DNA from 2 places in the Bradyrhizobium sp. 26S5 genome. Region 2 is predicted to be linked to the other one. Evidence: predicted binding sites of a transcription regulator. Region 2 holds the regulator's gene; the other holds the start of a gene.
The links. Region 2 encodes PhoB, which activates phosphate uptake and scavenging genes when phosphate is short. Its sites were predicted from a motif close to TGTCATNNANCTGTCAT; they were not measured.
Positions count from the first base shown of each region.

Region 1: the regulator PhoB is predicted to act here: its motif matches at 2,954-2,970, upstream of phnC (phosphonate ABC transporter ATP-binding protein).

Region 1 covers NZ_CP145948.1:2,516,280-2,521,305, forward strand. Annotated here, with positions in the region: gene hemC (hydroxymethylbilane synthase) at 1-333, shown strand, start outside; gene V5279_RS11815 (DUF1045 domain-containing protein) at 342-1,031, opposite strand; gene V5279_RS11820 (alpha-D-ribose 1-methylphosphonate 5-triphosphate diphosphatase) at 1,052-2,224, opposite strand; gene V5279_RS11825 (chloramphenicol acetyltransferase) at 2,221-2,886, opposite strand; gene phnC (phosphonate ABC transporter ATP-binding protein) at 3,086-3,901, shown strand; gene phnD (phosphonate ABC transporter substrate-binding protein) at 3,980-4,915, shown strand; gene phnE (phosphonate ABC transporter, permease protein PhnE) at 4,994-5,026, shown strand, end outside.
Region 2 covers NZ_CP145948.1:8,737,942-8,742,967, forward strand. Annotated here, with positions in the region: gene V5279_RS41380 (aspartate aminotransferase family protein) at 1-1,006, opposite strand, end outside; gene V5279_RS41385 (GcrA family cell cycle regulator) at 1,503-2,015, shown strand; gene phoB (phosphate regulon transcriptional regulator PhoB) at 2,254-2,964, opposite strand; gene phoU (phosphate signaling complex protein PhoU) at 3,094-3,810, opposite strand; gene pstB (phosphate ABC transporter ATP-binding protein PstB) at 3,822-4,640, opposite strand; gene pstA (phosphate ABC transporter permease PstA) at 4,637-5,026, opposite strand, start outside.

The DNA.
Region 1 (5,026 bases), 3.4 Mb from region 2:
GTCGCGGTCGAATGCGTCGAGACCGACTGGGCGACGCGTGCGCGGCTCGGGCGGATCGACAACGCGCCGTCGCGGCTCGCCGCCGAGGCCGAGCGCGAGGTGCTGTGGGTGCTCAACGGCCATTGCAATTCGCCGATCGCCGGCCACGCCACGCTTGCGGGGGCTGAGATGACGCTGCGCGCCTCGGTGCTCGACGAGGCCGGCGCCGGCTTCATCGAGGTAACGCGGCGCGGACCGGCGGACCGCCCGCGCGAGCTCGGCCGCGCCGTCGGTATGGAGCTGTTGGACAAGGGCGCCGCCGAGATCATCGCCCGCACCCGGGTCGAGGAATAGCGCCGCCGCTATGCCCGCAGCGGCCAGTTGCCGATGATGCGGAAGCGGGATGCGCTGTCGTCCTGCTTGAACAGCGCGATGCGGTCGACTGCGAGTGTCGCAAGCTCGATCGCGGCGAACTGCTCGCGCAGCCGTGCCACGATCGGGCCGCGCCGCTCGTCGCTCAGCCGCCCGGTCAACGTCATGTGGAAGCGGAATTCCTCCATGACGTAGGGATAGCCCCAGCGGTCGAGATAGTCGCGCTGCCGTTCCGTGAGCCGTTCGGGCTTGCGCCGCGCGCGATCGTCCGGCGTGAGCGGCGCGCGGAAGGCGTCGAACTCGGTGACGCAATCGGCGGCGAGCTGCTGGAGTTCGTCGGAGCGCTTCGCCGGGATCACGGCGATGAAACCGCTGATGGCATCGACAACAGGCTCGATCACCGGTATGCGCCGCGCGCGGCCTGCGAAGGCGGCGCAGGCGCCGAGAAGCTCGGCCTCGCTCCTGCCGTCGGCAAGCGCGGTCGGCGCCTTCAGCGTGGCGTGGAAGCCGTATTTGCGCGGGTCCTCCGTGACCTCGCGCCAATCGGGCGTGACGCCATCGGGAAACGGCAGATCGTCGCCAGACACGGCGTCATAGCCGAGCAGCCTCGAGCCGAAGCGGTGCAGGGCGCTGTCGGGTGACGGCGCATAGTAGATCGCGTAGCGCGGAGTGGGGGCCATGGCAGCAGAATAGAGCCTGACTATGCCGCCGCAACCGTCTTGCGCGGCGCGAGCGAGTGAACGAGGCAGCTTGCATCCGCCAGATGCACCAGCCGTCCGGCTGATATCACGGCGACGATGCGCGGCCGCACCGGCGCCTTGTCGTCGACGATGACGATGTCGGCGCGGCGGCCTGCGGCGAGCACGCCGCGATCGGTGAGCCCTGCGGCGCGCGCCGGCGCCGACGAGATCAGGTCCCAGGCCCTGGCGAGCGGCAGGATGCCGTCCGCTGCGAGGCGGAACGCCGCGAGCAGCTGCGCCGGATAATAATAGTCCGACGCCAGCACCGAGCAGAGGCCCTTGGCGATCATGTCGGACGCTTTGGTCCAGCCGGTGTGGCTGCCGCCGCGCACCACATTGGGCGCGCCGAACACGATGAAGTCATCAGCATCGGCGGCATCGCGCGCGGTCTCCTCGTTGACGGGGAATTCGGCAATCGCCGCGCCCAGCGCGCGAAACTCCTGACGCATCGCCGGGCTGTTGTCGTCGTGCGACAGCATGCGGATATCAGCCGCGCGTGCAGCCGCAGCCAGTCGCGCGATCGAGGCCGGCACCTCGGGGCGGCGAGCCACGACCCGGTCGAGCATGTCGTTGACGGCCTCGACGGAGAGCCCGGTGCGTTCGGCCAGCTGGTTGCGCTTCTTCGGCTTGACGTTGCTGTGGTCGTTGAAGGCGAACAGGTCGATGCGGCCTTCGGTGAGCCATTGGATGATCTCGGCCTCGGCGTCGAGATTGTGGGTCTCGTGACGCAAATGGAAGCGCGTGTCGGCGGCGAGAAGCGGCCGCAGCGCCTCGATCGCATCGAGCAGCTTGCGAGCGTTCTCCGCGCTGCGCAGGCCGGGCTCCCACGACCAGGTCGTGCCGTGGAACACGGTGGTGATGCCGTTGGCGATCGCCTGCCGGTCGCTGTCAACAAGCGCGACGTCGGTCGGGAAGTCGACGCCCGGGCGCGGCATCATCTGCCGCTCGAACGCATCGCCGTGCAGATCGATGATGCCGGGCAATACCAAGAGCCCGCCGGCATTGATGTGAAGCGCGGCGCGGCCTTGCTCGGCGCCGAGCGCGCCGATATCGCGGCCTGCGGTCCGCAGCGAGGTTTCGACCAATCCGCCGTCAACCAGCGTGCGTCCGCCCTCGATGAAAATGTCCGTCACGATGCGGCACTCCGTTGTTTGGCCTGTGCTTGGGATACGGCCTCGGCCTCATACTTGTCGAGGAATTCCTCCACCGCGAGCTTGCGAAAGTCGGGCAGGACACGGCGGAGTGTTTCGTGATCCCAGTCCCACCACGCCAGCGCAGCGAGACGATCCGCGACCGCTTCCGAGAAGCGCCGCTTCACCGGGCGCGCCGGATTACCGGCAACGATGGTGTAGGCGGGCACATCCTTGGTCACGATCGCGCCGGCGGCAACAACAGCGCCGGTTCCAATGTTGCGGCCCGGCAGCAGGATCGCGCCGTGACCGATCCAGACGTCATGGCCGATATGCACGTGATGCGCACGTCGCCAGTTGAAGAAGTCGGTGTCGTCGCTCTCGCCGGGAAAATAAGCGCTGGCGCGGTAGGTGAAATGCGCCTGTGTCGCGCGATGCATCGGGTGGTTGCCGGGATTGATCCGGGTCATCGCCGCGATCGAGCAGAACTTGCCGATCGATGTGTAGGTGATCTGGCTGTCGTTCACGACGTAGGAATAGTCATCCATGCTGACTTCAAGCAGGATCGTGCGCGCGCCGACCTCGGTATATTTGCCGAGCTTGCTCTCGCGGACCGACGCAGTCGGGTCGACGGTCGGCACAACCGAGAGTGTTTTTCCGGCCATCAGGGCTTCCGCAAATCTTGTAAGTCTTTGGCTTCCGGGAGATGCGCGCTCGTCATCGGGATGCTTGATGACAACATCATGACGTCACGATGACGGCAAGAGAGCAGGTGTGGACGATCGCCGCACCGCAACGTCGCGTCACATAACTGTAAAACACCGGGGATAGCGATGGCCCAACACGGCGCGGTTGGAGCATTACATGCTGGTGGTGGAAGGTTTGACGTGCCGGTTCGGCACAAAAGCCGCAGTCGACAACGCATCCTTCTCGATCGCGCCGGGCAGCTTTGTCGGTGTGATCGGCCGCTCCGGTGCCGGCAAGTCGACCCTGTTGCGGATGATCAACCGTCTCGCCGATCCGACCTCCGGCCGCATCCTGTTCGAAGGAACCGACGTGACTGCATTGCGCGGCAAGGCGCTGCGGCAGTGGCGGGCGCGCTCGGCGATGATCTTCCAGCAGTTCAACCTTGTCGGCCGTCTCGACGTGCTGACCAACGTGCTGATGGGCCGGCTGGCCCAGATCCCGTCCTGGCGTTCGTTGGCGCAAGCCTGGCCGGAGCAGGACAGGGCGCTCGCGATGTCCGCGCTCGATCAGTTCGACATCGCCCAGCTCGCGGCGCAGCGCGCCGACCAGCTTTCGGGCGGCCAGCAGCAGCGCGTCGCGATCGCCCGCGCGCTGGTGCAGGAGCCCGACATCATCCTCGCCGACGAGCCGATCGCCTCGCTCGATCCGCGCAACACCAAGATCGTGATGGATGCGTTGCTGCGCATCAACAAGCATTTTGGCATCACCGTGCTCTGCAATCTGCACTCGCTCGACCTGGCGCGGACCTATTGCGATCGCCTGGTCGGGATGGCGGCGGGTCGCGTGGTGTTCGACGGCGCCCCGGCGGCGCTGACCGATCATATCGCCCGCGAGCTCTACGACCTCGAGGCCAACGACGTCATGGGCGGCGCGCCAATGCCCGCGCCCGACGGCGCGACCGTTCCGGCACTCGGCACCGCCGCCGCGGCCTGAGCGTCGCGCGTTTTCCGATCTGAATGGCCGAGCATTTTGCCCGGCCAACAGGTGCAACCATAACAAAGAGGGGTAGTCATGTTCACTCGTCGCATCATTCTGGCCGGCGTCGCCGCGCTGGCGCTCACCGGTTCCGCATCCGCGCAGGACTGGAAGGCAAAATATCCGGAGCTCACCTTCGCGGTGGTGCCGGCGGAGAACGCCTCGGGCGTCACCGAGCGCTGGACGCCGTTCGTTGCGTATCTGTCGAAGCAGCTCGGCGTGAAGGTCACGCTGCGCATCGCCAATGACTACGCCGCCGTCATCGAAGGTCAGCGCGCCGGCAACATCCAGATCGCCAGCTACGGCTCGGCCTCGTTCGCGCGCGCGCGCCTGACCGGCGTCAAGACCGACGCGTTCGCCAACGACATCAACGCCGACGGTTCGACCGGCTACTACTCGGTGTTCTTCGTCAAGGCCTCGAGCCCCTACAAGAGCGTCGACGATCTGAAGGGCAAGAACCTCGGCCTGGTCGATCCGAACTCGACCTCGGGCAACAACGTGCCGCGCTTCGAGCTCGACAAGATGGGCATCGCCGACGCCGACACCTATTTCGGCAAGGTCGTGTTTACCGGCAGCCACGAGAACGCGGTTCTGGCGCTGGCGCAGGGCACCGTCGACATGGCCGCCAACCAGTGGACCAGCGACGACGATTCGACGCTGGCGCAGATGCTGACCAAGGGCATGCTGAAGAACGCCGACGGCTCGGCGATGAAGAAGGACGATTTCCGCATCATCCACAAGTCGGCGCCGATCATCAACGGACCCTATGCGTACAACGCCGATCTGCCCGAGGACCTGAAGGCTGCGATCGCGAAGGCCTTCTTCGAAGCCCCGACCAAGGACAAGGCCGCGTTCGACCGTCTCTCCGACGGCCAGAAGAAGGGCTTCCATCCCGCCACCACCAAGGACTGGGATGGCACGATCGAGCTGATCAAGTTCGTCGACGCTCTGCGCAAGAAGAAGGCGAGCTGATCGTTCGCCTGACGTCACGAGGCCGGGTCTGACAGCCCGGCCTTTGTTCTCAACTCCGAACCGGACTGGCACGCGTCGATGGCGACCGCCGTATCCATTCTTCCAGCGCAG
Region 2 (5,026 bases):
CGATCAAAAGGCCCTCGCCGCGCACTTCCGCCAGCACGGACGGATAGCGGTCGACGACGGAAGCGAGCTTCTGCTTGAGCAGCAGCGACATCTTCTGCACGTGATCGAAGAAGCCGGGTTTCAGCATCACGTCGAGCACGGCATTGGCCGCGGCGACCGCCAGCGGATTGCCGCCGAAAGTCGAGCCGTGCGAACCCGGCGCCATGCCCTCAGCGGCCTTGGCGCTCGCCAGCACTGCGCCGATCGGGAAGCCGCCGCCGAGCGCCTTCGCCAGCGACATCACGTCAGGGGTCACGCCGGTGCGCTTGTAGGCGAAAAGATCGCCGGTGCGGCCCATACCGGTCTGCACCTCGTCGAATGCGAGCAGCAGGCCATGCTCGTCGCACAGCGCGCGCAGCGCCTTGAAGAACGCCTGCGGCGCCGAGCGCACGCCGCCCTCGCCCTGCACCGGCTCGATCAGGATGCCGGCGGTATGCGGGCCGATCGCCTTCTTCACCGCCTCGATGTCGCCGTGCGGCACCTGGTCGAAGCCGTCCATCGGCGGGCCAAAACCCTCGAGATATTTTGGCGAGCCGGTCGCGGCCAGCGTACCCAGCGTGCGGCCATGGAAGGCACCTTCGAAGGTGATGATGCGGTAGCGCTCGGGATGGCCCTTGGAGAAGTGATAGTGGCGGACCAGCTTGATCACGCCTTCCATCGCCTCTGCGCCGGAATTGCAGAAGAACACGAAGTCGGCAAAGCTCTGCTCGCACAGCCGGGCGGCCAGCGCCTCGCCGTCCGGGCTCTTGAACAGGTTCGACATGTGCCAGAGCTTGGTCGCCTGTTCCTGCAGCGCCTTGACCAGATGCGGATGCGCATGCCCGAGCGCGTTCACCGCAACGCCCGAGGTGAAATCGAGATAGCGGTCGCCGTTGGTTGCGATCAGCCAGGCGCCCTCGCCGCGCTCGAAGCCGAGATCGACCCGGGCGAAGACGGGGAGCAGATGCGACGAGGCGCTGTTGGTCATGGCGTTCACTGCCGGTTTGAAGCCGACAATTGCCGGGCGGCTTGACGCCAGTGCAGCAACGGCCAGCTTCGGAAAACAAAACGGCCGCCTTTGCGGGCGGCACGTACAGGCATTCTATGCTGCGGCCAGTAGGTGTCAATCGCCAGCAGCCGGCCTTTGCCGACCTTCCTGCGATGCGGAACGAGCGCAATCCGGAGCATTCCGGTGCGGTGGAAAAGCCTCATTGCAGTGCTTAACTTTGTGGGAACATGTGGACGCACGGCCGCGGACTCTTGCGCCAGAGTCACGCCATATTGTAGCGTTTGGCCTGTCGGGTACGACATCTCGTGCGGCAGTACTGGACCCTCTAAGTAGCCTTCGTGTCACACGTAAACGTTCGGGCTCAAAACCGCGCCCGGCGAGGGCTAAGGGATTCTGGCCGCTGGGATTTTGACCCGGATTTGGCTCGCAGCGTCGCTCCAATGACTGGCCGGCGCCATGCGAAAGGAAGAATGCGATGACTGTATTGACCTGGTCCGACGATCGCGTCGAGCAGCTGAAGAAGCTCTGGGAGTCTGGCCTCTCGGCCAGCCAGATCGCCGCGGAACTTGGCAATGTGACGCGAAACGCCGTGATCGGCAAAGTGCATCGGCTCGGCCTCTCCGGCCGCGCCAAGGCCCCCTCCACGGCGGCGCCGCGGCAGCGCAAGGCCCGCCCCGCCCAGCACATGATGCGGGTGGCGCGTCCGGTCTCGCGCGGCAACACCGCGCTGGCGCATGCCTTCGAGGTCGAGATGGAGCCCGATCCGATCTCCTACGACAACGTGGTGCCGATGAGCCAGCGGCTGTCGCTGCTCGAGCTGAACGAAGCCACCTGCCACTGGCCGGTCGGCGATCCCTCGAGCCCGGAATTCTTCTTCTGCGGCGGCAAGGCGCTCGGCGGCCTGCCCTATTGCGCACACCACTCGCGCGTCGCCTACCAGCCCGCCGGCGATCGCCGCCGGCCGTCGGCGAAACCGCAGATCAAGTGAGCACTCGGGAAACTGGCGTAGGACTGAAAAAGAAATCCCCGTGAAAGCGGGGATTTTTTTGTGGCTCGTCGCCCGGATGCATCACCGGCGTCGTCCCGGCGCAGGCCGGGACCCATAACCACGAATGGGTGTTGTTAGAAAGCTGTCTGGCCACTTGCCCATTGCGCCGGCCGCGGCGTATGGGTCCCGGCTTTCGCCGGGACGACGCCGTGTTGCGGCTTGTGAATGCCGCGCGGCCTTACGGCTGCGGCTCGGCCTTCGCGAAGCGGTCGTCGAGCGCGTAGCCGGCGCCGCGCACGGTGCGGATCGGATCCTGCTCGCGGCCCGGATTGAGCAACTTGCGCAGGCGGCCGATATGCACGTCGACGGTGCGCTCGTCGATATAGATGTCGCGGCCCCAGACGCTGTCGAGCAGCTGCTCGCGGCTGAACACCCGGCCGGGATGCTCGAGGAAGAATTCGAGCAGACGATATTCGGTCGGCCCGAGATCGATCGGGCGGCCGGAGCGCGCCACGCGGCGCTTCTCGCGGTCGAGTTCGATATCGCCATAGGTCAGCACGGTGGCAAGCCGCTCCGGGCTCGCACGGCGCAGCAGGCCCTTCACCCGCGCGAGCAGCTCGGGCACCGAGAACGGCTTGACGATGTAATCGTCGGCGCCGGTGGCAAGCCCGCGCACGCGCTCACTCTCCTCGCCGCGCGCGGTCAGCATGATGATCGGAAGCTGCTTGGTCTCGGGCCGCGCCCGCAGACGGCGGCACAGCTCGATGCCGGACAGGCCCGGCAGCATCCAATCGAGTACCACGAGGTCGGGGATGCGCTCCTTCAACCTGGTGTCGGCGTCGTCGCCGCGTCCCACCGTTTCGACGTCGTAGCCTTCCGCATCGAGGTTGTAGCGCAACAGCGTCGTCAGCGCTTCCTCGTCTTCGACTACCAGAATGCGTGCGCTCATCGGTCTAAGTTCTTTCTCTGTGGTGATCCGTTGCCCAAACGCAAACCGAAACACTCAACCCCTGAGCATATTCCCCGTGGAAACGGTTTGTCGCGACGACAATCCGGTTCCGCCGATGCGGATCATGCCCTAGTTGCCCGGCACCGTGGTGGCGAAATTGGTCATATCGCCCTTCGGACGCTTGTCGGTGATCTGCTGGCCCTCGATCATGTAGAACACGGTCTCGGCGATATTGGTGGCGTGGTCGCCGATCCGCTCGATGTTCTTGGCGCAGAACATCAGATGGATACAGAACGAGATGTTGCGCGGATCCTCCATCATGTAGGTAAGCAGCTCGCGGAACAGCGAGGTGCAGATCGCATCGACCTCCTCGTCGCCCTTCCAGACGTTCATCGCCGCCGGCAGATCGTGCGCGGCATAGGCGTCGAGCACCGACTTGACCTGAGACAGTACGAGATCGGTCATGTGCTCGAGGCCGCGGATCAACTTCAGCGGCTGGAAATCGCTCTCCAGCGCCGCGACGCGCTTGCCCATGTTCTTGGCGAGGTCGCCGATCCGCTCGAGGTCAGTCGCGACGCGCATCGCGCTGACGATCTCGCGCAGGTCGATCGCCATCGGCTGGCGGCGAGCGATCGTCAGCACCGCGCGCTCCTCGATGACGCGCTGCAGATTGTCGATCTCGATGTCGGCGGCGACCACGCGCTTGCCCAGCGCGACGTCGCGGCGGATCAGCGCGTCGACCGACTCGGTGATCATGCGCTCGACGAGGCCGCCCATCTCGGCGACCAGGCGGGTCAACTCCTGCAGGTCGCTGTCGAATGCCTTGGCGGTATGTTCAGAAGCCATCGCTTGTCTCCTCAGCCGAACCGGCCGGTGATGTAGTCCTGCGTGCGTCGATCGCTCGGCGAGGTGAAAATCTTGTTGGTGTCGTCGAACTCGATCAGCTCGCCGAGATACATGAAGGCGGTTTTGTCGGAGACGCGCGCCGCCTGCTGCATGTTGTGGGTGACGATCGCGATCGTGTAGTCCTCGGAGAGCTCCTGGATCAGCTCCTCGACCTTGGCGGTCGAGATCGGGTCGAGCGCCGAGCACGGCTCGTCGAACAGGATCACCTCGGGACGCACCGCCACGGTGCGTGCGATGCACAGCCGCTGCTGCTGGCCGCCGGAGAGCGACAGGCCGGAGGCGTTCAGCTTGTCCTTGACCTCGTTCCACAGCGCGCCGCCGCGCAGCGCCTTCTCGACCCGGTCGTCCATCTCGGACTTCGAGATCTTCTCGTAGAGGCGGATGCCGAAGGCGATGTTCTCGTAGATCGTCATCGGGAACGGCGTCGGCTTCTGGAACACCATGCCGACCCGCGCACGCAGCAGATTGAGGTCGAGCTTGGGATCGAGAATGTTGGTCTGGTCCAGCATCAGCTGGCCGACCGCGCGCTGGCCTGGATAGAGGTCATACATCCGGTTGAAGATGCGCAGCAAGGTCGACTTGCCGCAGCCGGACGGGCCGATGAACGCCGTGACGCGGTTGGTGCCGAGCGTCAGGTTGATGTTCTTCAGCGCGTGGTGCTCGCCGTAATAGAAGTTGAGGTTGCGCACCGTGACTTTCGGCGGCGCTTCCGGCAGCGGCACCTGGGGAACGTGGCTCGCGGCAGTCGTGGAGACGGAAAGCTCGGTCATTTTGCGGCCCTTTCGGCACCAAGGATGCGCGCGCCGATGTTCAGCGCGAGCACAGTGAATGTGATGAGCAGCGCACCGCTCCACGCCAGCTCTTTCCAGTAGGCGTAGGGGCTCTGCACGAAGTTGTTGATGGTCACCGGCAGGTTGGCCATGGTCTTGGTCAAATCCCAGCTGAAGAACTGGTTCGACAGCGCGGTGAACAGCAGCGGCGCGGTTTCGCCGGCGACGCGGGCGGTCGCCAGCAGCACGCCGGTGATCAAGCCGGATCGCGCTGCACGATAAGCGATCCGCTTGATCACCAGCGAGCGCGGCAGGCCGAGCGCGGAGGCCGCCTCGCGCAGCGGATTGGGCACCAGCAGCAGCATGTCCTCGGTGGTGCGCAGCAC